Regions from separate parts of the Rhizobium sp. Leaf341 genome, predicted to be linked through region 1. Evidence: riboswitches for the same ligand, from Rfam matches in the RefSeq annotation. Region 1 holds a riboswitch; each other region holds the start of a gene.
What was found. Region 1 has a riboswitch for thiamine pyrophosphate ahead of thiC (phosphomethylpyrimidine synthase ThiC). Riboswitches for the same ligand answer to the same signal wherever they lie in the genome.
Positions count from the first base shown of each region.

Region 2: another riboswitch for thiamine pyrophosphate. It lies ahead of thiB (thiamine ABC transporter substrate binding subunit); the one in region 1 lies ahead of thiC (phosphomethylpyrimidine synthase ThiC).
Region 3: another riboswitch for thiamine pyrophosphate. It lies ahead of ASG03_RS18810 (ABC transporter permease); the one in region 1 lies ahead of thiC (phosphomethylpyrimidine synthase ThiC).

Region 1 is NZ_LMPE01000014.1:1,784-9,797, reverse strand. It holds gene repC (plasmid replication protein RepC) at 1-817, opposite strand, end outside; gene repB (plasmid partitioning protein RepB) at 1,195-2,268, opposite strand; gene repA (plasmid partitioning protein RepA) at 2,559-3,830, opposite strand; gene ASG03_RS14325 (WGR domain-containing protein) at 4,325-4,603, opposite strand; TPP riboswitch at 4,759-4,870, shown strand; gene thiC (phosphomethylpyrimidine synthase ThiC) at 4,958-6,784, shown strand; gene ASG03_RS14315 (substrate-binding periplasmic protein) at 7,083-7,901, shown strand.
Region 2 is NZ_LMPE01000002.1:87,326-95,339, reverse strand. It holds gene ASG03_RS00440 (M48 family metalloprotease) at 1-1,337, opposite strand, end outside; gene ASG03_RS00435 (thiamine ABC transporter ATP-binding protein) at 1,619-2,323, opposite strand; gene thiP (thiamine/thiamine pyrophosphate ABC transporter permease ThiP) at 2,370-4,067, opposite strand; gene thiB (thiamine ABC transporter substrate binding subunit) at 4,105-5,112, opposite strand; TPP riboswitch at 5,172-5,300, opposite strand; gene ASG03_RS00420 (thiamine diphosphokinase) at 5,442-6,092, shown strand; gene ASG03_RS00415 (ABC-F family ATP-binding cassette domain-containing protein) at 6,095-7,948, shown strand.
Region 3 is NZ_LMPE01000015.1:885,404-893,417, forward strand. It holds gene ASG03_RS18800 (hydroxyethylthiazole kinase) at 1-1, opposite strand, end outside; gene ASG03_RS18805 (ABC transporter substrate-binding protein) at 1-939, opposite strand, end outside; gene ASG03_RS18810 (ABC transporter permease) at 939-1,733, opposite strand; TPP riboswitch at 1,849-1,952, opposite strand; gene ASG03_RS21590 (hypothetical protein) at 2,407-2,805, opposite strand; gene ASG03_RS21595 (hypothetical protein) at 3,010-3,549, opposite strand; gene ASG03_RS18815 (amidase) at 3,708-5,096, opposite strand; gene ASG03_RS18820 (ABC transporter ATP-binding protein) at 5,107-6,111, opposite strand; gene ASG03_RS18825 (ABC transporter ATP-binding protein) at 6,108-7,088, opposite strand; gene ASG03_RS18830 (ABC transporter permease) at 7,088-7,966, opposite strand; gene ASG03_RS18835 (ABC transporter permease) at 7,963-8,014, opposite strand, start outside.

The DNA.
Region 1 (8,014 bases):
TTGAATTCTGAATATGGTGCTCGGAATGATCGTCATTGGCGCTCAATTCCTGTTCTGAGAAGGTTTCGAGATAAGCCGTTTCCACCTCGGCCCGCAGCCGCAGAAGCGCCGCGTTGCGCGCAGACAGGTCCTCTTCCGTGCCATTGCGCTGAACCCTGCCGGAGAGCCCCCGCAGCCGCTCGACGAAGGCCTGCCAGACCGGCGTCTCCAGCGTCGCACGCCCGTCCGCAAAGGCGGCCTCGATGATCTTAGCGATATCGCGCAGGTGCAGGGAGATCTCGGTGCGCAGGCGGGCGATGCGGCGGGCGCTGTCGCGCACCAGCGCGGCGCTGGACAGGATGTCCTCGGCCCTGAGGGCCAGCGGCGCCAGATCGAAGCCAAAGGCGCTCTCGACCGTGCCCTGGTCGTCACGACGGCAGTAACGCTTGCCGTTGGCACTGTCGCGCCGCAGGATCAGCCCGGCCTCGACAAGGCTCGCGAGATGCCGGCGCAAGGTGGCCGGCGACATGCCGCGGGCGCGCAGGGACAGTTCGGCATTGGACGGGAAGACGATGATCGGCGCGCGACCGTCGAGATGACGATCCTGATGGAAGCTCGCCAGCGCCTCGAGCACCGCGATCGCCCGGTCCGACAGGCCCCAGACGGCGCGCGCTTCGCTGAGCGCACGAATGATCCGGTACTTCTCGGCCTGGCCGGTCGCATTGCCGCCCTCGCCGGCGCAGAGACGCGCCTGTCGCTGCTCGAGGTCGGCCCGAAGCGCAAAATTGCGCGCAGTCAGGCGTGCGCCGCCAAAGGGCGTCGTTGCAAATCTCTCCATCTCTCCATCTCCGCTGGGAGGCAAGCCTCCCCCGGCACGGCACACATCGTCCTTCGCCGAAAGCCTTGTTTCCAAAGCCTTCGGGCGTCGATGGCCTCGAGATCAGAGGGCTTTGCCGCAGCACCGGGATGTCCCGGTCATAGCTCCGCCGATCGGCATTTATGCCGCTGACTCTTGACTTTGCTGGTCGGAAGTGATTCTCTTGAACTGCTTAGATTGAAGAGGGCTTCCATGACGGTGACGTTTTGGGGGCCTTTTTTCTTGCTCTCTTGGTCGTCCTTTTCTGGTTCAGATCCGATCGGCTCCCGGCTCTCCGGTCGCCTTCACCGCCCCCGCCTTAAAACCGGCAAGGGCGAAACAGGGAATGCGCGTCGGGCTCAGCTGTCGCCGGCCTCCTCCAGCGCAAAGCGTTCATGCGCCTCGACGAGGAGCGCCGTCGCCGCCTCGATGAAGGCCGTCGGCGTGTCCTCGGCAAACTCGATCCGCGTTGCGCCTGCTTCCACCCTTAGTCGGGCAAAGACCCGGCCGCGCGCATCCGCCAGCGGTCGTGCGCCCTCGCCTGAGGCCGGGTCTGCCGGCTGGCCGGGGACGGCCGCGCTCCGCTTGACCTTCATCGGCTTGCCGATGGCGTCGAGGTGGGAAAAGAGCATCTGGAACCGCCGGTCGCTGTCGGCCGCCCGGAACTTGTCGGAATAGACGACGTCGATGCCCTGCACCTGCCGGGCATCCTTGGAAAGGATCTCGCCGAGCTTCATCCAGCGCTCGCGGCCCACTTTCGGCGCCGGGCCGATGAACCGGACGAAGTTGTTGGGCACGCTCTCGATCACCTGCATCAGGCGCGACAACTCGCTCTTCTGCACCGCCAGCGCTTCGCCGATCATCTTGCGATCGAAGCCGCGTTGGGCGAGGTTCTGGGCAAAGAGGGCCCGCTCGATGAAGGAGAGATTGCGGCGCTCGGCATTTTCCTTGCCCTGGGCCAGAACCAGCTCGTCATCGCTCAGCGCGCGAATGATCGCCTTGACCGGACGGCCGAGACGGGCGGCAGCGCGGATGCGCCGATGACCATAGGCGGTCTGGTAGACGCCCGGCTTCTCCGGATGCGGCCGCAGGAGCACGGGCACCTGCTGGCCGGATTCGCGCACGCTCTCCACCAGGGTTTCGAAATCCGGGTCGGTGACGCCTTCGATCATCAGGCGGTCTTCGACGAAGGACGCCTCGATGCGGGCGGGATCGACGGTGACGACCCGCTCCCCTTCCGACAGCGCCTGGCGCAGCACGCGGGCTTCCTCGGCCTCGCGCGTGATGGCGTTGAGCGACAGCCCCATGGCCTTGACCGCGCCGGACGCACTGCGCGCCGGCGGCACGGGTGAAGCCCCCTCGGGCGTAGCGGCTCCCGATCCGCCCGGTCGCCCCTCGCCGGCAGCCTCGGCCGATTTCCGCTCGGGGGCCATGCCCGCAGACGTGCCGGACGACAGGCCCTTAGACATCCGGCCGTCGGTTGCGGCCGGGCCCGCCTCCCCCTTCGCCGCGTCTCCCGTCTGTGCGTCCCTCTTCTGCGCGTCTGCCTTCTGCGCCTCGGTCATGCGAGACGCATCGGCGGGGCTCAGACCGCCGCCAAACAATGCCTTCAGTTCGCTCTTGCGGTTCGCCGCCATTCGTCCCGTCCTTTCCAAGCCCCGACCCTGCGTCTCGCCCGCCATGGAGGCGCGCCGCAAGGGTCCGATCGCAGTTCCCGCCGCCATCAGCGGTTCCACACCGCATGCACCAGCGCCCCGATCTCGCTGTTGACGGCATTCATCGATTCCACCGCGCGGTCGTAGGTCGCCCGGGTGAAGTTTTCGCGCCCGACCTCGTAGAGCGTCTGTTTCGTCAGGCCCGCATCCGACACCGCGGTGGACTTCACCATCGGCGCCGTCAGCACGCGTTCGCCGAACAGGGACCGCATGAAGCCGACGATCTGGGCTTGCGGCCCGTCGTTCGGCTCGAAGCGGGTGACGAGATAGCGCAGGAAGTCGAAGTTGAGCGTGCCTCCGGCGTCGCGCACCACCGACAGAAGATCCGCCGTCATGAACAGGAACTGGTTCATCGAGGCGATGTCCAGCATCTGCGGATGCACGGTCACGATGACGGAGGTGGAGGCACAGAGCGCCGACAGGGTGAGATAGCCGAGCTGGGGCGGGCAATCGATAACGACAACGTCGTAATCCGCCTCCACCGTGCCGAGCACCGCCTGGATGCGGGCAAAGAACAGGGGGCCGCTGTCGACGCCCCCTTCCCGGCCCGATTGCCGATCCGCCAGCGCCTGCGGCGTCACATGCTCGAACTCCTGCAGCTCGATATTGCCGGGCACGAGATCGAGCCCAGGAAAATAGGTCTGGCGGATGACGTCGGACAAGGGCCGCTGTTCCGCATCATAGCGGATTGCGCCGTAGAGCGTATCGTTGCCGGTCAGGTCCAGCTCGGGCTGGTAGCCGAACAGCGCCGAAAGCGACGCCTGCGGATCGAGGTCGATCGCCAGCACCCGGTGGCCGGTGAGCGCCAGATATTGCGCCAGATGCACGGCGGAGGTCGTCTTTCCCGAACCGCCCTTGAAGTTGGTGACCGAGATGACCTGGAGCCGTTCGCCGGCGTCGGCATCCCGCCGCGGCAGATAGCCGCGCGCCTTGGCGACATGCCCCTTGGCCATGGCCTGGTCCGACAGATGCACGCGCAGCGCATTGATGTCGGCCAGCGAATAGAACCGACGGCCGCCGACCCCCGTCTCGGGCTGCGGCCCCTCCCCGGCGAGCGACAGCTGGCGCAGATAGCCGTCGGACACGCCGATCAGCTTGGCCGCCTCGCCGGAGGAAAACGGCCGCAGCGTCTTTGTCGACGTCGGCGGAAACAGCCGCTCGCGCATCGCCTTCAGCTGCTCCGACAGCGCGCTCGCGTCCGCGGCGATCGTCAGATCCGCCGAGGGCGCCGGCGCCTCGTCTTTCGGGCCGGTGCGTGTCGTGGGGGCCGGTTGGGCCATGGTGTCTCGTTCCTTGCTGTCTGCCGGCTTGCGCAGGAGGCGCGACCGACGGATGATGCGTATCGGGCTCAGGGGTGGACGCGCCGCCGCCCTGCCAGCGATTCTCGACCTTCAGGGTATACGTTGCGCCGCCCTATATACAGAGGAGGCAGTCCGTTACGCCGGCGGCCTTGATATTCGCCATCTGGCGTTAGAAGCTGAGGCCGCATGCGAGTCGCGTCAAGCGATTTCTGCGCCAGCCATTTTTGCAAGCCCCTCCTGTCCACAGCACCGTTCCTTGCCTGTCTGCTTCCTGTGCTGCGAGGGTAAAGCGCCACCGCACGCCGTGGAGAAAAAGCGTCGTCGCGTGTTGATCTGCATGGCATTTCTGGCATTCGCATCCCCGCAAACCGGACGGACTTTTGCGAGAGCGGGAAGTTGACAGCTGTCAACTTTGAACGACATCCCGCATTCCCGGGGACAAAGTTGACAGCTGTCAACTCGCTATCGCCGCGTCACGCCCGCCGCCGCTGACCCCGGCCGGCACCCCATTGCCCCACGGCATAGCCGCGCGCCCGTTTCTGCCGCAGAAGATCCATCATCGCGCAGACAGCTGCCTGCTCGTCCGGGAAGACATCCAACCGCGAGCGACCCACCGCACCGATCCGTCCCCATCGCCGCACAAGCACGACGTCGCCGAACAAGGAAGGCTCCAGCGACAGGGCGTAGAAGCGTGCCATGTTGCGTGCGGGATCGCAGCGCTCGAGATGCAGGTGGTAGCGGGACAGCGTCATGCCCGCATGCTCGCGCGCAGGGAGGCCAAGGTCCAACGAGACTTATGAATCGATCCGCCCTGTTTGATTCACGGTCGTGATCGAACGCGCTGCCCCCGCCCGTCTGGCGCTGCGGGGACGCCCTTGACGCCACGCGGGCTCCATGCAAGGTTGCGCATATTCACCAGGGGGGTCCCGGCAAGGGGCTGAGATACTGCTAGCGCGCGCAGGGACCCGTTGAACCTGATCCAGTTCATACTGGCGGAGGGACGGTGCGATGCAGGCAGACGTTCGGGCGTTCTCGTCCGGCACCGGCTGTGCGCCCCTTCCCCTTGCCGTTCCGGACCGGGTCTCCAACCCTTGGAGCGCCTCGCCATGACCTCTGTCGACCGATCCTGCCTTCCCCACGTTACCACCGGCCCGCTGCCCGCCTCGACAAAGGTGTTCACGCCGGGAACGCTCTACCCGGATCTCCGCGTGCCGATGCGCGCGGTATCGCTGCACGTCGATGCCGACGAGCCGCCCGTCACGCTCTACGATCCCTCCGGGCCCTATACGGATCCCGCCCAGAGCATCTCGATCGCGCGCGGCCTACCGCGTTTGCGCGACGCCTGGGTACGCGCCCGGAACGATGTCGTCGCCTATGACGGCCGGGCCGTGACGGCTGCCGACAACGGCTTTGCCGCCGGCGATCGTCTGACGCCGGCCTTTCCGACGCCCGTTGCTCCCTTGAAGGCATCGGGCAGGCGGGCGGTCACGCAGTTGGCCTATGCGCGTGCCGGCATCATCACGGCGGAGATGGAATACGTCGCCATTCGCGAAAACCTCGGCCGGCAGATGCAGCGGGAAGGGGGAGGCGAGGGTGCAGCCCGAAATAGCACGGGGCGGGATGGCGAAAGTTTCGGCGCCGCCATACCGGACCTTGTCACACCGGAATTCGTGTGCGCGGAAATCGCGGCGGGCCGGGCGATCATTCCCGCCAACATCAATCATGCCGAGCTCGAGCCGATGATCATCGGCCGGAATTTCCTCGTGAAGATCAACGCCAATATCGGCAATTCCGCCGTCACCTCGTCCATGGAGGAAGAGGTGGACAAGATGGTCTGGGCGATCCGCTGGGGCGCCGATACGGTCATGGACCTGTCGACCGGGCGCAATATTCACAACATCCGCGACTGGATCCTCCGCAATGCGCCAGTGCCCATCGGCACCGTGCCGCTCTACCAGGCGCTCGAGAAGGTCAACGGCGTCGCCGAGGACCTAACCTGGGAGGTCTATCGCGACACCTTGATCGAGCAGGCGGAGCAGGGGGTGGATTACGTCACCATCCATGCCGGCGTTCGGCGCGCCTATATTCCGCTGACGGCCAACCGGGTGACGGGCATCGTCTCGCGCGGCGGATCCATCATGGCGAAGTGGTGCCTGCATCATCGCCGCGAGAATTTCCTCTACACGCATTTTGCGGAGATCTGCGAGATCGCCCGGGCATACGACATGTCCTTTTCGCTGGGGGACGGGCTGCGACCGGGCTCGATTGCGGATGCAAACGATGCGGCGCAGTTTGCCGAACTGGAAACGCTCGGGGACCTCACGCGCATCGCCTGGGATCGCGATTGCCAGGTGATGATCGAAGGGCCGGGCCATGTGCCGATGCACAAGATCAAGGCCAATATGGACAAACAGCTCGCGGTGTGTGGCGAGGCGCCGTTCTACACCCTTGGCCCGCTGACGACCGATATCGCGCCCGGCTACGATCACATCACCTCCGGCATCGGCGCGGCAATGATCGGATGGTTCGGCACGGCCATGCTGTGCTACGTCACGCCGAAGGAACATCTCGGCCTGCCCGACCGCAAGGATGTCAAGACCGGCGTGATCACCTACAAGATCGCCGCCCATGCCGCCGATCTCGCCAAGGGGCATCCCGCGGCCCGGCTGCGCGACGATGCCCTGTCGCGGGCCCGCTTCGCATTCCGCTGGGAAGACCAGTTCAACCTCTCCCTCGACCCCGACACGGCGCGCGCCTTTCATGACGAGACCCTGCCGAAGGACGTCCACAAGTCCACCCCGTTCTGTTCGATGTGCGGACCCAAATTCTGTTCCATGCGCATCTCCCACGACATCCGCGCCGAGGCGCTGAGCGTCGGGTCTGCCGTCCCGGCGGCCGGCGGCGGGGAAGAGGGAAGGGGCGAGGGGGCCTGAGCGGATCGGCCCACACGCCGTCGACCGCGACGACGCTTGCCCGACGGTCTCCTCCGGCCGGGCGTGCGAGGCGGTTGGCCCCGGCGCGTCAAATCTGGCGCGTTACCTCTGGTGCGTTACCTGGCCGGCATGGATGGAGACGTCGGGGCGGCTGCGTCAGGTCGTTCGAAGTGCTGGAATATGAGCAGATCCGCATAGATTTTCGGGTTGATTTTTCGATTGCGTCGTGAACAGTATGGAAAAACACGGATCGGTTCACAACGGCGGACGGGTCCCGGCCGCATCACGGAGACACGGCATGAAACCCTCTCTCGTCCTCTCCACCGTCCTGTCGCTTCTCCTACCGCATGCTGCCCATGCAGGAGATTGTGCGGAACGGATCGCCACGATCACGCCGGGCAAGCTGACGGTCGCCGCCTACGACTATCCGCCCTTCACCTTCGCATCGCCGGACGGGACGATCACGGGGATCGACCCGCAGATCGTCACGCGGTTTGCCACCGACCATTGCCTCGACGTCGTCACGCAGGTGATGGATCCGGCCGCGACGATCCAGTCGGTGATCTCCGGCAAAGCGGACGTCGCGATCGGGAGCTGGAACCGCACGGAAAAGCGCCGGCAGGTGCTGGACCAATCCGCGCCGCTCTATATCGACCACATGGGGATCTACTCGAAGGCGGGCGACACGACCATCGCGGCGACCCTCGGCAAGAGGGCAGGGACCGTCACCGGGTTCTTCTGGGTCAGCGACCTGCAAAAGCTGTTCGGTTCGAACCTCAAGCTCTATCCGACCCCGGTGGCCTTGGCACAGGATCTCGCCGCCGACCGTCTGGACGTCGGGTTCCTCGGCTACAACGCCGGAAGCTACAATCAGAAGGCTCAAGGGGCGTATCCCGGCATCGCCATCAGGATCGCGGAACCCGATGATCGCATCCAGGCGACCGTCCTGCCGCCACAGACCACCGTGCTCTACACCAAGGGCAACACTTCGCTCGGGACGGCCCTCGATCTCAGCATTGCACACCAGCACGCCGACGGTTCGATGGCAAAGGCCGTCCAGGACGTCGGTTTCGATCCCGCCCTCCTCGACGTCGGTGCGCCACGATTTGTGAAATAGAGAATGCCCGGGCCGGATGCGTGGAGCAGCAAGGTCCAGGGCGCCGGCTCGACGTCGGGATCCGACACCGTGACGCGCCTGCATGGACGCTTGCCTGATTCCGGCCGGAGTCG
Region 2 (8,014 bases), on a different contig from region 1:
TCCTGCGGGTTCATGCGGCGGAAGGACGTGCGCAGCACATCCGCCGTCGGCTCCAGCGATGGCGTCCCCTTTGGCACCGCGGTCAGGAAACGATAGATCTGGGTGTCGATGCGCAGCACCGTCACGTCGAAATCCCAGCGATCGGCCGAAGCCCGCGCCGTCGCGGCTTCCAGCCCGTTGATCGTGATGGCGTGGATCGTGTCGGGCTGCAGACCGGTCACCCAGCCGCTTGCGATATAATCCGTCAGACTGCGATGCTGGGTATCGGCCACGCCGTCGAAGCGGATGGCCGTTTCGCCGGGACCTGTCGCGAGGACGGCCTCGGCCTTGTTGTCGATCTGGAACCCTGCGGGAACATCGAAGCGGATGCCGAGCTTGCCGTGCAGGAACGTTTGGCCGCGGACGTAGCCCTCCTGTGGGCTATCGCCATAGAGCAAGCCATCGATGCCATCGAGGAAATAGTCGCGACCGCGGTCGCCTGTCGTTCCCTCAGGGCCGAAGGCGCGGGCGTGGCGTCGGGCAAGCTCCACGCGCTGCGGCGCGTTCGGATGGCTCGAGAGAAAGTCCATGCTCTGGTCATTTTCCGGATCGACGGAGGAGAACCGGCTATAGGCGGCCATCGCATCGAGAAAGCGGGCTGCCGCATAGGGATCGTAGCCGGCTTCTCCCAGCATGCGCACTCCGATGACATCGGCCTGCAGTTCCTGGTTCCGCGAGAATGCAGCGAGCCGAAGCTTGCCGCGAGCAAGCGCCTGCTTGCCGGCGAGATCACTCGAGAGAACCTCCGAAACCACACGGCTGGCGATAACTTCGGCTTCCTCGCGCTGCTGCCGCTGGATGCCGTGATTGGCGGTGACGTGCGCCATCTCGTGCGACAGAACGGCGGCGACCTCCGAGGCATCGTCGGCGAGCGCAAGAAGGCCACGGGTGACGTAGAGATAGCCGCCTGGCAAGGCAAACGCATTGATGGCAGGGGAGTTGAGGAGCGTGATGCGATAGGACTGGTTCGGGTTCTCCGAAACGGCCGTCAGTGCGCCGGTGATCCGGGCAACCAGGCGCTCGGTCTTCTCGTCCTTGTATTCGCCGCCGTAGCTTGCAACGATACGGGGATGCTCACGGGCGCCCATTGCGGCACGGGGGTCGTTCTTCTGGACTTCATCGACAATCTGGGGCGTGGCGGACGGGGAGACGCTCGGCTCATAGCTCTGTTCGATCGCACTCTGGCAACCGGCAAGCGACAGCAAAGCGAGACCGGCGACGGACGCGCGCAGGGTGCCTGCAATGCCGCGGGTCGACAGGGATCCGCCGTTCCGCTTGTTCCGCTCTTTCACCGTCATGCCTCAGCCCATGTTCGCGTCCGGCAGCGTGCCGACCACACTTGCGGCAGTTCGGCAGAGCCGCCCTACATCCTGAGATACGCGCAATCGCTCCGTTTCCCAGAGCCCGATCTAGCCTATTCATGCGCCATATGCCTACTGCATAATTCCGCGGCCCTATCGGTTTTGCGGAAAAAGACGCAGACGGCCGTCCTGTTCGTCTCCGATGCGGGCCTGATGATATCGTCTCTTCCGGTGCCATAGGGCCGCGGTCAAATTGTGGCATGTGTCGCCCACGCGGCTCAGGACGCAGGTGGACGCGCTCCGAGAAAGCGTGCGACGACGTCGGGTTCCGTGCGCTGGAGGAACGTGCCGGCTTCCTCGTGCAGAGCAACCTTGCCGTCATCGAGAAACAAGACGCGATCGGCAAGGCGGCGGACGTCGTCCGCGTGGTGGGTAACGAGAAGGATGGTGCTCGCATGCTTCTCCTGCAGTGCTGCCAGCAGTTCGCCCATGTCCTGCCGCAGCGCCGGGTCGAGAGCTGCAAAAGGCTCATCCAGCAGAAGAAGCGGGCGGTTGCGCACCAGCGCCCGGGCGAAAGCTGCGCGCTGGCGCTCTCCTCCCGACAACGTCGGCGGAAGGCGCCCGGCAAATCCGGCAAGGCCGACGTCGTCGAGCGCGCTTTCGATCCGAGCGCGATCGGCGCTCGTCAGCTTCAGCGCCGGACTGATGCCGAGGCCGACATTCGTCGCGATATCCAGATGCGCAAAAAGATTGTGCTCCTGAAAGATGACCGAGACCGGACGCAGAGCGGGCGGACTGTCGGTCGCATCCTCTCCGAAAATGCGCAGACGACCGGAATCCGGCGTCTCGAAACCGGCGATGAGATTGAGCAGGGTCGATTTTCCGGAACCGGAGGCGCCCGTAATTGCCGTGATCTTTCCGCTTTCGATAGCGGCATCGAAGACCAGCGTCTGCGGGACAGGATGGCCCGGGAAGCGGACCATCACCTGTTCCAGGCGGACGGCGATCGGGGTTGGCGCGCTTGCTGGCCTATCCGGCTTCATGATGTCCCCTCCCGATTCTCCCGCGCGGTTCCAAGGCCCGCGGTGTTCCAAGGAATGTCAGGACGACGCAGACGAGACCGAGGAGAAGCGCAAGGCCGGCCGCATCCGTCGTGCGGTAGCTTCCCATGCGGCTGAAGAGCAGGAACGGCAGCGTGATCATGTCCTGCGACCCGAACAAGGCAACTGCCCCGAGATCTCCGAGCGAGAGCGCGGCTGCAAACGACAGTGCCATCAACAGCGGGCGCCTCAGACCCGGTCCGTCGACCAGCCGAAGACGCGACCAGCCGCGGATGCCGAGGCTTGTGGTAAGGCGGTCGGTGCGGGCGGCGTGCGTTGCGATGGCCGGAGCCAGCACGCGAACGACGAAGGGCAGCGCCATCAGCGTGTTCACGGCCGTGATGACGGCGGGCGCAAAGCGTGCGACATCGCCGAGCGGGCGCAGCACCAGGAACCATCCCGCCCCGATGACGACCGGCGGCACCAGAAGGATGAGCGACGTGCCGGCAGCAACGCCTCCGGAGAAGACCTGTGCGAATCCACCCGGCCGACGTGGCGATAGCAGGATCTGGCGGGTGGTCAGCATGGCGGTTGCAAGTGTGACGGACAGGACCGCGGAGACCGCGGCAATCGCGAGACTCGTCGCCGTAGCCCGGTGGACCTGCGGATCTGTGGCAAGCTTGAAAAGATCGGAGACGAGACCGGAAACAAGCACGGAGGCAAGCGGCGCCGCAACGAACAGGGCCGCCAAAGCCACGACGAAGGCGTCGAAGAGGATAAAGATGGACGATCCGCTGTCGAAGCGACGCACCGGCCGGCCAGTCGTCGGTGCCTCGGTGGCCGGGGGGGTCAACCAGCGGAGAAGGATGAGGAGGAGGGCGGTGACGGCGATCTGCAGAGCCGACAGGGCGATCGCCCGAGACGGATCGAAGTCGAAGCGCAATGCCTGATAGATCGCCACCTCCAGCGTGCTCGCCGCAGGGCCGCCGCCGAGCGTCAGCACCAGCGTGAAGCTGGTGGCGCAGAGCATGAAGACCAGGCCGGCGACGCCGGAAAGAAGGCCTCGAATGACAGGCCACTCGATGAACCGGAAGAGCTGGACGGGCGACAATCCGAGATTGGCGGAAACCAGCCAGTACTCGCCGGGAATGCGCTCCAGTCCCGACAGGAGAAGCCTGACGGCGAGCGGCATGTTGAAGAAGACGTGCGCGACGAGGATGCCCGTCAGACCATAGATCGCGATGGGTCGGCCGAGATCGAGCAAAGCCAGGAGGTCGTTCGCAATGCCTTGCCGCCCCCAGATGCCGACGATGCCGAGGGCTGCCACCAGCGCCGGCAGGCCGAGCGGCAGCGCCATCAGCCTTACGATCCATATCCGGCCCGGAAAATGGCGTCGACGGGCCAGCGCCAGAGCAACGGGAATGGCGAAGGCGATGGACAGGAGCGTGGAAAGGCCCGCCTGGGCCAGCGTGAAGCGCGCAACCCGCCAGAGATAGGCATCGAACATGTCGCTCGTTGCGCCGGCTCCGGCGGAGATGCCTTCGCGAGACGCGGCGAGCGACAGAGCGACGATGGCGGTGCCGACGAACAGCACGATGCCGGCGAGGCCCGCAACGCCCAGTCCGGATGTCAGGCGGCGCGTGTGACCGCCGCCTTGGAGGACGAGGCGCGGAGGATCGGCGCGCATGGCCCGAGCGCGCTTTGTATTGGCGCGCATCGGCAGCTCAGTTCCGGCTCATGGCGGACAGCCATTCGTCGATCCAGGCCTTGCGGTTTGCAGCGACCTCGTCCGAACGCATGAGGAAGGTCGTCTTCGGCTGCACGAGTTTGCCGAAGGCGTCCGGCAACGGCTCCCCGGGCTTGCCCACCGGCATCATCCAGTTCGTGGTCGGCAGGATCGCCTGTGCCTGCGGGCCGGTCAGGAAGGCGAGAAAGGCCTTGGCGAGTTCAGGATCGCGCGCGGCCTTCGTCATGCCGGCCACCTCGATCTGGATGTAGTGACCTTCGGCAAAATCCGCCGCCTGGTAGCGGTCGCTGTTTTCGGACACCATGTGATAGGCCGGCGAAGTCGTGTAGGAGAGCACCATCGGCGCTTCGCCCTTGGTGAACAGGCCATAGGCCTCCGACCAGCCGGGCGTGACGGTCAGGATGCGATCCTTGAGCTTCTTCCAGGCGTCCGCGGACTGGTCGCCATAGACGGATTTCACCCAGAGGAGCAGGCCGAGACCCGGCGTGGATGTTCGCGGGTCTTCGATGATGATCTTGTCCTGCCCGCCGCCTTCGACGAGCTCCTTCAGGCTCTTCGGCGGGCTCTTCAGCATCTGGGTGTCGTAGACGAAGGCAAAGTGGCCGTAATCATAGGGCACGAAACTATCATCCGAAAAGCCGCCGGGGACAGTCAACGCCGATGTGTCGAGACCATGCGGAGCGAAGAAGCCCGTGGCCTTGCCTTCGGCAACGAGATTGGTGTCCAGACCGACGACGACGTCCGCCTTGGCGGCAGGGCCTTCCAGCTTCAGCCGCGTCAGGAGTTCCACGCCGTCGGCGACGCTGACATAGGTGATCTTGCAATCGCAGGTCTTCTCGAACGCTTCCGCGATCTTCGCGCCAGGTCCCCATTCGCTCGTGAAGCTTTCATAGGTGTAGACCGTCAGCGTCTTTGGCTCGGCGGCTTCGGCATCGACGATGCCGAGCAGGGTGCCGCCAGCGAGAAGCAGGGTTGTCGTGGTCATCGAAAGCCATGTAAAGCGCATGCGCGTCTCCTTCAAAAAACGTGTTCAAGGGGGATAGCGCTTGCGAGCCGTCTAATCCCTCCGCCGGTGCAAACCGGATCAGGTTCCGCGGGTTGGCGTGTCGCCTCTCAGCCGGTCTTTCGAAACGACGGGTCGTCGCAGAAAGAAAGGCACCCCGTTAGAGCATGGAAAGATCTAGCCCTGGTCCCGCAGATTGGCAAGATGACGCAAGCGCGACAGACAAGCAGATGAGCGCGCGTCCCATATCTTTCGGGCTTTCACAGCCTTTCACCTTTGCCTCTGCGGCAGCTTCGCGCTATGGCAGCGCGATGACCGCAACTGCATTCACCATCCTGCTCGGCGGGCCCTTGACGATGACCGACCGGCTCGCCGCGCAGCTTGCCGGAACCCGCGTGATCGCCGCCGATGGCGGCATGCGACACGCGGCGGCCATCGGCCTCGCGCCAGAGCTCTGGGTCGGTGATTTCGACTCGACGCCGCAGGCTTTGATGGCCGCCTGGCCCGACGTGCGGCGCGAGCCCTATCCGCCCGCCAAAAACGAGACCGACGGCGAAATCGCCGTGGCGGCGGCACTGGAACGTGGCGCGCGGAAGCTGGTTCTCGCCGGCGCGCTCGGGGGCGAGCGCAGCGATCACGCCTTCCAGCACCTTCTCTACAGCCTGCATCTTGCCGAAACCGGGCTCGACGTCCTCCTGACCTCGGGCGAGGAGGAGGCGGTGCCGCTGCTGCCCGGCATCACGGAGGTCGCCTTGCCAAGGGGCTGCCTGTTCTCCATCTTGGGTCTTGATACCCTAACCGACCTCTCCATTGCCGGCGCGCGCTATCCTTTGAGCCGTTTCGCGATGCCCTTCGGCTCATCGCGCACCATTTCCAACGTGGCGGAAGGACCCGTACAGCTGACGCTTGGCGCGGGCCGCGCGATGCTTGTCGCCCGCCCTCTCGACATGACAGGAGCCTGACCATGGCGCCGCCCATTCTCAAACTCGACGATATCGTCCTGACCTTCGGCGGTACGCCACTGCTCAACGGTGCAGCGCTGCAGGTCGAGCCAGGCGATCGCATCTGCCTTGTCGGCCGCAACGGCTCGGGCAAGTCGACGTTGCTCAAGATCGCCGCAGGCCTGATCGAGCCACAGTCGGGCGAGGTGTTTCGCCATCCGTCGTCCACGGTGCGCTATCTGGAACAGGCGCCGGACTTCGGCGCCTATACCACGGTCCAGGCCTATGCCGAGGCAGGGCTAGGGCCGGGCGACGATCCCTATCGTGTGACCTATCTGCTCTCGCATCTGGGGTTGAGCGGCCAGGAGAATCCGAACGATCTCTCCGGGGGCGAGGCGCGACGTGCGGCGCTGGCCCGGGTGCTTGCGCCCGAACCCGATATCCTGATGCTCGACGAGCCGACCAACCATCTCGACCTGCCGACTATCGAATGGCTGGAAGGCGAGCTGCAGAAGACCCGGAGTGCCCTCATCCTCATCTCCCACGACCGTCGCTTCCTGGAGAAGGTTTCGACCGCCACCGTCTGGCTCGATCGCGGCACGTCGCGCCGGCTTGACCGGGGGTTTGGTCAGTTCGAGGCCTGGCGGGACCAGGTACTGGAACAGGAGGAACTGGAGCAGCACAAGCTCGGCAAGCAGATCGAACGGGAAGAGCACTGGCTGCGCTATGGCGTGACCGCCCGGCGCAAGCGCAACATGCGCCGCCTCGGCGCTCTGCAGGATCTGCGCTCCAACTATCGCGGCCACAAGGGACCTCAGGGCTCGGTACAGGCGAGCGTTTCCGACGCGCAGGAATCCGGCAAGCTGGTGATCGAGGCCGAGAAGATCGCCAAGGCTTATGGCGCGCGCACCATTGTTGCGCCGTTCTCTATCCGGGTGCATCGCGGCGACTGCATCGGTCTCGTCGGTCCGAACGGTGCCGGCAAGACCACGCTTCTGAAAATGCTCACCGGCCAGTTGAAGCCGGACGAGGGCAAGGTGAAGCTTGGGACCAACCTCGAGATCGCGACGCTTGACCAGAAACGCGAAGACCTCAATCTCGAGGATACGCTGGCGAATTACCTGACCGACGGGCGCGGCGAAACACTGCTGGTCAACGGCGAGCAACGGCATGTGACCGGCTACATGAAGGAGTTCCTGTTTCAGCCCGAGCAGGCGCGCACGCCGATCAAGAATCTGTCCGGCGGCGAGCGGGCGCGGTTGATGCTGGCGCGTATTCTCTCGCGCCCGACGAATCTTCTGATTCTCGACGAGCCGACGAATGATCTCGACATCGAGACGCTGGACCTCCTGCAGGAGATCGTCGCGGGCTTCGCCGGCACGGTGATCCTCGTCAGCCATGATCGCGACTTTCTTGACCGCACGGTCACCTCGACCATTGCGCCGGCCGCCCCGGAAGCACCGGACGGGCGATGGATCGAATATGCGGGCGGCTATTCGGATATGATGGCGCAGCGCAAGGGCCTGGCCGACGAGCGCAAACGCGCGGAAAAGGCCGAAAAGGCCCGCAAGGCGGGTAACACGCAGACGGGTGGCCCGCAGACGGCGGGGCAGGGTTCGGCGGCCGCTAAGCCGGCCAAGGGAAAATTGTCCTTCAAGCAGAAGTTTGCCCTCGAGAACCTGCCGAAGGAGATGGAAAAGGCGCAAGGCGAGATCGCGAAGCGCGAGGCGGAAATGGCCGATCCGAAACTCTTTGCAAAGAACCCCGCGCGCTTTGCCGCCCTGGCTGCAGAACTCGAAAAGCTGCGGGCGTCGATCGAGACGATGGAAAGCGCGTGGCTGGAGCTGGAAATGCTGCGCGAGGCGTTAGAGGGGTAGGTAGACGACAAGCGGGGGCGGTCGTTCGCCGTGACGTCCGTCCCGTGCTGTCGCTTGACGGCGGCG
Region 3 (8,014 bases), on a different contig from region 1:
TTTCAGCTCCACGGCAATTTCGGCGACATCCGGCGCTTTCGCGATCAAGCCCTCATCCTTCATGAAGGCGCCGAAGCGGGCATAGCGGCCCGTGTCGAGCGCCGCGGGACGCTTGGCGAACCGTGGCAGCGTGTCGAAAAAGGCGGTGCGGTTCAGCTCGTCGTCGAGGTTCGGATAGGCTTTGGCAAACACGGCCCAGGCCTCGTCCGGATGGTTGGTGAGAAAGATGGAGGCCTCCTCGACGGCTGCGAGGAAGCGCGGCAGCCGATCGTCCGAAAGGAGATCCCGATGCGTGACGAAGACGAGTTCGTCATAGGTCGGGATGCCGTGCTCCTCGAGGAAGAAGGCGCGTCCCGGATGACCCTCGAGCTTCATCTGGGTCAGCTCGAAATTGCGATATCCGCCGATCGTGGCATCGACGGCCCCGGAAATGAGCGACGGCGACAAGGAGAAGTTGACGTTGACGAGGTCGACATCGTCCTTTCCGAGCCCTGCAGACGCCAGCATGCGCTGAAGCAGCACGTCCTCGAAACCCGAAACCGAGTAGCCGACCTTGCGCCCCTTCAGATCCTTCAGGCTCTTGATCGGCCCGTCGGCGAGAACCGTCACCGTGTTCAAGGGTGTTTCGACCAGGGTCCCGAACCGCACGATCGGCAGGCCTGCTTCATGGTCGCGGTAGAGATTGGGCTGGTAGTGGATGCCGATATCCGCCTGCTTGGCCGCGACCAGCCGCGGCACGACCGACGGGTCGGCGGGCGGCACGAGCTCGACATCGAGCCCGGCCTTGGCAAACAGCCCCTTTTCCTGCGCGATCACCAGGGGTGCGTGGTCAGGATTGACGAACCATTCGAGCAGCACGGTCAATTTGTCGGCGGCTTGAGCGGAGGTGGTCAGAAGACCGGTCATGGCGAGCATCGTCGCGACGAGAAGGCGGATCATCAAGATCTCCAGGATGAGACGGTTTCAAAGGATTTGGGGGCCCGCCGCGGGCGGTCGCTCTCGCGCGCCCAGGGCGCAAGGCGAGACGTGAGGATATCGACCAGCAGGCGCAGGATGAGGGTTATGACGGCCAGCACCGCCATGGCGGCAAAGACGGTCGCGGTCTGCATGCGGGCATTGGCCTGCACCATGACAAAGCCGAGGCCGGCCGACGCCCCGACCCACTCGCCGACCACGGCCCCGAGCGGCGCCAGCGGCGCGGCGACCCGCAGGCCGGAGACAAGGCTTGGAAGCGCGAGCGGTGCGCGCACCGACACCAGCGCCTGCCAGTGCGTGGCCTGCGTCAGCGACACCGCGTCCACGATGTCCCGCTCCGTCCGGTTCAACCCGTCCGCAAAGGCGGAGGCGACGGGGAAGAAGATGATCAGCACCGTCATCGCGACCTTGGACGCCATGCCGAAGCCGAGCCAGACGACGAGGATCGGTGCGAGCACGAAAACCGGCAGCGCCTGGAGAACGAGAATCGTCGGCCAGACGAACGGTCCGAGGCGCGGATGCGCCGCAAGCACGAACGCCGTTCCCGCGCCGAGGGCCGCACCGGCCACGAGCCCGATCAGGATTTCCGAAAGGGTCACGAGGCTCTGCGCCATCAGGAAGGCGGGCTGGTCGCGAAACACCGCGACAACGGCCAGCGGCGACGGCAGCAGATAGGCCGGCGGCGAGAACGCGGCCGTGCCTGCCTGCCACAGCAGCACCAACACACCGAGCCCCAGGGCCGCATGCAGGGCGCGCACGGCTAGCCGTTCACCTGATGCGGCGGGAAAAGCGGACAAACGGGCGGCAGCATGAGCGATCTCCACATCGGCGACGGAGATCCAGGCGAGCGGAGAAGAGAGAAAGGGCCGTGGGCGGACACCTGTTTTCCGTTCCTACGCCGGTATGACCCGGATCAGGTTCATAACGGTTCGGCTTTCGCCATCTCAGCCCCTTGAAGGACACCCGTCGGAATGCCGCTAACCTATGAAAACAATGGGGTTTTTGTCAACACCCTTGTGCTGCGGAGCTGTACGCACTCGCCCATCAGTCTGAAACTGCTCATTTTAGTGCTCATTTTGCTCCCGCCCAAACACGCCGTTTAAAGCCTAAAGACAGGAAGTTGCAGTAATTCGAAATGATTTTGTATAACAACAGAATTTAAAATCATTTTTTAAATTCATTTTCCCAAAAAAATGCTAAATCCCTCACCGTAATCGGTAATTTTCTGCTGCTTTCGCTTCGCTTCTTCCTCAAGACGATGCATTCCGTCTCGATTCTCTGCTATGATGCTATGATGCTATGATGCTATGATGCTATGATGCTATGATGCCTTTCTATAGGTTTTGATCGCTTGATAGAGACCTCTAATGTAATGTTAAACTTCAGGGTCGATTGCCATTGATCAGTATCACAGAGACAAAGTAGGTGAGATCAGAGCCGCTTCTTACGCTCTTCGACTTCAACGCCAATGGATCGTCCGATAAGCCAGCCGATTAAAGCGAAGACGATGAGCGCCACGCCTCTACCTGATATCGCCCCGCCACTTGATGTAATCCCAAATCCGGGAATGAACAGGGCGATGAAGATGCCGATGACCATGCCCGTAGAGGCGCATCGGCGACGGGTCGATGACCAAGCAAGACGAGCGACGATTTCATTCATGCGGACAACCTCACGTTTGCTGCATGATGACCGGAGCGCTTGTGCAGGTAAAGCAATTGCGGATGCTGCAATTTTTTTCCGGCTAATGGCGGCTACAGCAGGAAAAAGATTTCCTATATGAGTCAACAGTTGCGGGATTGTCGTGGGCGCATTGGTTTTGATTGCCATTAATTGCCACATATTGACATTATGGCATTTCCAGCATACATATTTCCGCGTCTGCACAGATCGACTGAGGTTTCTCGCGTAGAGACTGATAGTGCGGATGTCGTCGGTTAATTCCGGTCACTTGCTTATGGCTGTGGGCTCTTAGGAGTTTGACTTAGTCGAGGATACCATATGGGGGGCGGCACAAACCGTCCCCCGCCTTTTTTAGCGGTATCGGATATTTTTCTTCGTGTGATGTGCCAGTCTTCCAAACGGCATTGATGTCACAACCCCTACTCTCTCATCCTTCACATAGGCACTTTCGATATGTGCGTCGAGATAATGGGATGGGCCGTCTATCGGCTGAACGTCCGAGTTTTTCAGGCTGAAGAAGACGCAATACCGCTGCGATGATCCGTTACGAATGAATAGCTGGAAAACGTGCTGGTTTCCTTTGGTAGTTGTACTTACCCTTGTCGTGGGCTTTGACATCACTGAGTTGATGATCTCGACAAGCCTTGGCGTTTCGATGTACCGCTCAGGGCAGAACACCCGGGTGTGATGCGGATCATACACGAGCACATCATCAGGACCTGCTTCATCAGGATCAACCTGTCGAGAGTAACAATGCGGGCTGTAGCGCACCCATACCTTAAACTGGAAGGGCGGATAATCAGGCTCGGTCCACGAAAAGTCATAAGACCGTTGGTCCAAATGCGATAAATCGTTGATGGTATTCCGGTAGAAAATGGTTTCGTGCGGCATAATTAGATGTCTCTAAAGTGGCGAAACCTCTATGCCACACAATCAGGGGCCTGACATTCTCTGATATTGGGAAGTACAGTGTGCTCGCGGCAAAAACCCGTGGGTGATGACGTTTCCCGAAACCCCGCAAGCCTGCCTTGCAAGCCCGCAGGCGCGCTTCAGCCCGGACGCGGCCAGTGCCGGATGCCGCCGGTCATCGTTTCCAACAGCTTCGACAGTTGCAGCACCTTGAGATCGGCGAAACGGGGGCCTACGATCTGCAGGCCGATCGGCAGGCCGGAGATGGAGAATCCCGCATTGATCGACGCCGCCGGCTGTTCCGACATGTTCCATGGGACGGTGAAGGCAATGTGCTCGAACGGCCGCTCCGGATCATTGGTCGGCGAGGCCCATTCGGCCGGATAGGAAACGATCGGATTGGTGGGCGAGATGACCGCATCCACGGTCGAAAAAAGACGGGCAGCGGCCCTGCGCATTTCCATCGTCTGCCCGAATCCTGCGACAGCGTCGACGCCGGTGACCGCGGCGCCCTTCTCTGCCCAGGCATAGATGTAGGGCAGGATCGCCGCCCGGCGTTCGGATGGGAGATCCCCGATATCGCCCCAGAACTTCGCTCGCCAGAAATGGTCGAGACCATCCAGCATCGCCCGCGTCAGGATTGGCCCGACGTCGAAGATCTCGGCCCCTGCCGCCTCGAAGTGCCGGGCCCCAGTCAGAACAGCGGCCTTGACCTCCGGCTCGGCTTCAAGACCGCAGCCGGCATCCAGCATCACGCCGATCCGCATGCCCCTGATGTCGATGTCGAGGTCCATCCAGTCGATGGTGTCCGGCGGCAGGCTTGTGGCATCCCGCTGGTCCGGCCGCGAGAGCGTGGCCATGGCAAAGGCGGCGTCTTCCACCGTGCGCGTCATCGGTCCGGCGCAACGGCCAACATAATAGGGGTCGATCGGGATACGGCCGTTGCTGGGCTTGAAACCGAAGAGCCCCGTCCAGCCGGCCGGCAGGCGGACCGACCCGCCGATATCCGTGCCGATGTGCAGAGGACCGTAACCCGCGGCACCGGCCGCAGCCGCACCGGCGCTTGATCCGCCGGGGTTCATCTCCGTATTCCAGGGATTGCGGCTCAGGGGATGAAAGCTCGACAGGCCGGAGGAGAGCATGCCGTAGTCCGGACAGGTGGTCTTGGCAAAGAGGACGGCGCCATCCTCTCTCAGTCGCGCGGCGACCGGCGCATCCGCTTCCGCGGGTTTCAGCACGGTGGCGGCGGTGCCGAGCGGCACAGGCGTGCCCTCCGTGGCGATCAGCTCCTTGAGCGTCACGGGAATGCCGTCGAGCGCGCCAAGCGGTTCGCCTTTCCGCCAGCGGGCGGTGGACGCCGCGGCCTGCGCGCGTGCCGCCTCCGGGTCATAGGCGTAGAGCGCGGATATGGAGGGCTCGAACGCGGCGATCCGCGCCTCGACGGCCTGCCAATAGTCCGATGGCGTCAGGGAAAGATCGGCAAAACGGGCGCGCAACTGCACGATGGTGGCGTCGAGAAGGTCGGTCATATCGTCTCCATCATCCGGCTGTCTCCGTTTCCAGCAGAACCTCTGCCCGGTGGCAGGCGGTCTGCCGGTCGGGCATGTCTGCGCCGTCACGAAGGACGCGCAGGTCCGGTCGCTCCGTGGAACACCGCGCGACGGCGAGCGGGCAGCGGTTGCGGAAGCTGCAGCCGACATCGAGATCGATCGCCGTCGAAACCGTCAGAGGCGCGCGGTCGGGCCGACCGAACCGGGTGACGTCCGGCTCGGCCTCGGCCAGCAGCCGCGTATAGGGATGCAGCGGTCGCGCGAACACGGCCTGCGCCGGTCCGCTTTCCACCAGGCGCCCGCGATACATCACGCCCACCCGGTCGGCCACCGCGTCCACGACGGCAAGATTGTGGGTGATGAAGAGGATCGTCACACCGCGCCGGTCGCGCAAGTCCATCAGCAGGTTCAGCACCTGCGCCTGAACGGAGAGATCGAGCGCGGACACCGCTTCGTCGGCAACGACCAGCTTCGGCTCGGTGATCAGCGCGCGGGCAATCGCGATGCGCTGGCGCTGCCCGCCGGAGAACGCATGCGGATATCGCGCGGCATGATCCGGCGACAGGCCGACGGCCTCGAGCATCGCCGCAACCCTGTCCCGGCATTCGGCCCGCCCCGGCTTTCCGTCCAGCACATGCAGTGGCTCGGCCACGATCCGACCGACCGTCTGTCGCGGATCGAGCGAGCCGAACGGATCCTGGAACACCATCTGGAAGTCCCGCCGCCTGCGTTTCAGCGCCCGCGCCGGAAGGGCGAACAGATCCTCGCCCTCAAACAGGACGCGGCCGGAGGTCGGCCGGTCGAGTGCCATCACCAGACGCGCCAGGGTCGACTTCCCGCAGCCGGATTCGCCCACGATCCCGTGGATCGTGCCGCGCTGCACCGTCATGCTGACCGCGTCGAGCGCGCGGGTCACGTGCCGGCCGGTGAAGGGCCCGCCACCGGCATAGTCGCGCGACAGATCGCGGATATCGAGAAGCGGCGTTTCGATCACGGCGCCCTCTCCCCATGCGCGCGGATGCAGCGGACACCGCGGCCGGGCGTCGCTCGCGTCCAGGGCGGCTCGTCCGCATGGCAGGCGTCGATCCGGTCGGGACAGCGGTCGGAGAAGCAGCAGCCGGCCGGGCGCGCGGCGAAGGAGGGTACGGTGCCCGGAATTGTCTGCAGCCGCCCGCCCTCGGGCTGGCGTCGAGGAACGGCGCGCAGCAGACCGCGGGTATAGGGGTTCAGAGGCTTCGTCAGAACGTCGCGGGTCGCCCCTTCTTCGAGACGCCGGCCGGCGTAGAGAACGAGGGTGCGTGCGCACATGCGGGCGATGACGCCGAGATCGTGGCTGACAAGGATGAGGGCCATGCCGGCGTCGCGCCGAAGATCGTCCAGAATATCCAGCACCTCCGCCTGCACCGTCACGTCGAGCGCCGTCGTCGGCTCGTCCGCGATCATCAGAGCGGGCTTCATCGCCAGCGCGATGGCGATGCCCACCCGCTGGCGCTGGCCGCCGGAGAGGGCGTGCGGATAGGTTTTCGACAGGCGCGCGGCATCCGGCATCCGCACGCGGTCAAGCAGCACGATCGCCTCCTGTCGCGCCGCCCGCCAGGAAAGCCCCTGCTGGATCACCATCCCCTCGGCGATCTGGTCCCCCACCGTCATGGCCGGATTGAGCGCCGTCAGCGGCTCCTGAAAGATCATGCCGATGCGCCGGCCGCGCACGGAACAGAGAGCGTCATCCCCCATCGCCAGGAGATCGCGGCCCTCCAGCAGAATGCGCCCGGTTGCGTGCACGGCGGCGGGCAGAAGCCCCATGACGGCAAGCGACAGAAGGGACTTTCCCGATCCGCTCTCCCCGACGATGCCGAGCGTCTCCCCGGCCGCCAGCGTCAGGGCCATATCGGCAACGATCGGCTGCCGCCCGCCGTCGGGCCCATCGATGAAGATGGCGAGATCGTCGATCCGGAGCAACGGCTCGTCCATTACCGGCTCCTTTCGCGCGGATCGAGAAGGTCGCGCAGACCATCGCCGAGCATGTTGAAACCGAGCACGGTCAGGGCGATGGCAAGACCCGGCAGGATGGCGAGCCATGGCGCGCGGCCGAGATAGGTCTGGGCATCGGCGAGCATCCGCCCCCAGGTCGGCGCCGGGGGCGCCATGCCAAGGCCGAGGAAACTCAGGCCTGCCTCCGTGAGGATGGCAAGGCCGAGCTGGATGGTTGCCTGAACGATGATCTGGTTGGCGATATTGGGAAGGACATGATCGATCGTGATCCGGATGCCGCCCTTGCCCGCTCCGCGTGCGGCCTGCACGTAATCGCGTGACCAGACCTGCCGCGCGGCACTTGCCGTCACCCGGGCAAAGACCGGCACCATGAACACCGAGATGGCGATGATCGCCGTGAGGCGGCCGGTGCCGAGAAGCGCGCCGAGCATCATGGCCGAGAGAATGGGAGGGACCGCGAAGATCACATCGTTGGCGCGCATCGCGATGGCCTCGAACCAGCCGCGCCGGGCCGCGACCGCGACGCCGAGAAGCGTCCCGGCAAAGGCGCCCATGGCAACGGCCAGCACCGCGATCGACAGCGAATTCCAGGCGCCGACCATCAGCATAGAGGCCACGTCGCGGCCAAGGTGATCGGTCCCGAGAAGCCCTTGTGCCAATGGGGGTTTGAGCTTCTGCACGATCTGCAGTCTGCCCGGTGGCAGGGGCGTCCATACGAGCGAAAGCAAGGCGACCGCCCCGATGAAGCCGATCAGGAGACCGCCGATCCAGAGAGGGCCTCGGGAAAGGCCCTGTCGCAGGGCCGTGGCCACAGGTCGGACCCGCCGGGGGGCGGACGGCGGTGGCACCACGCTCATGCGCGTGCCCGCAGGCGCGGATCGAGCGCCAGATAGGACAGGTCGACC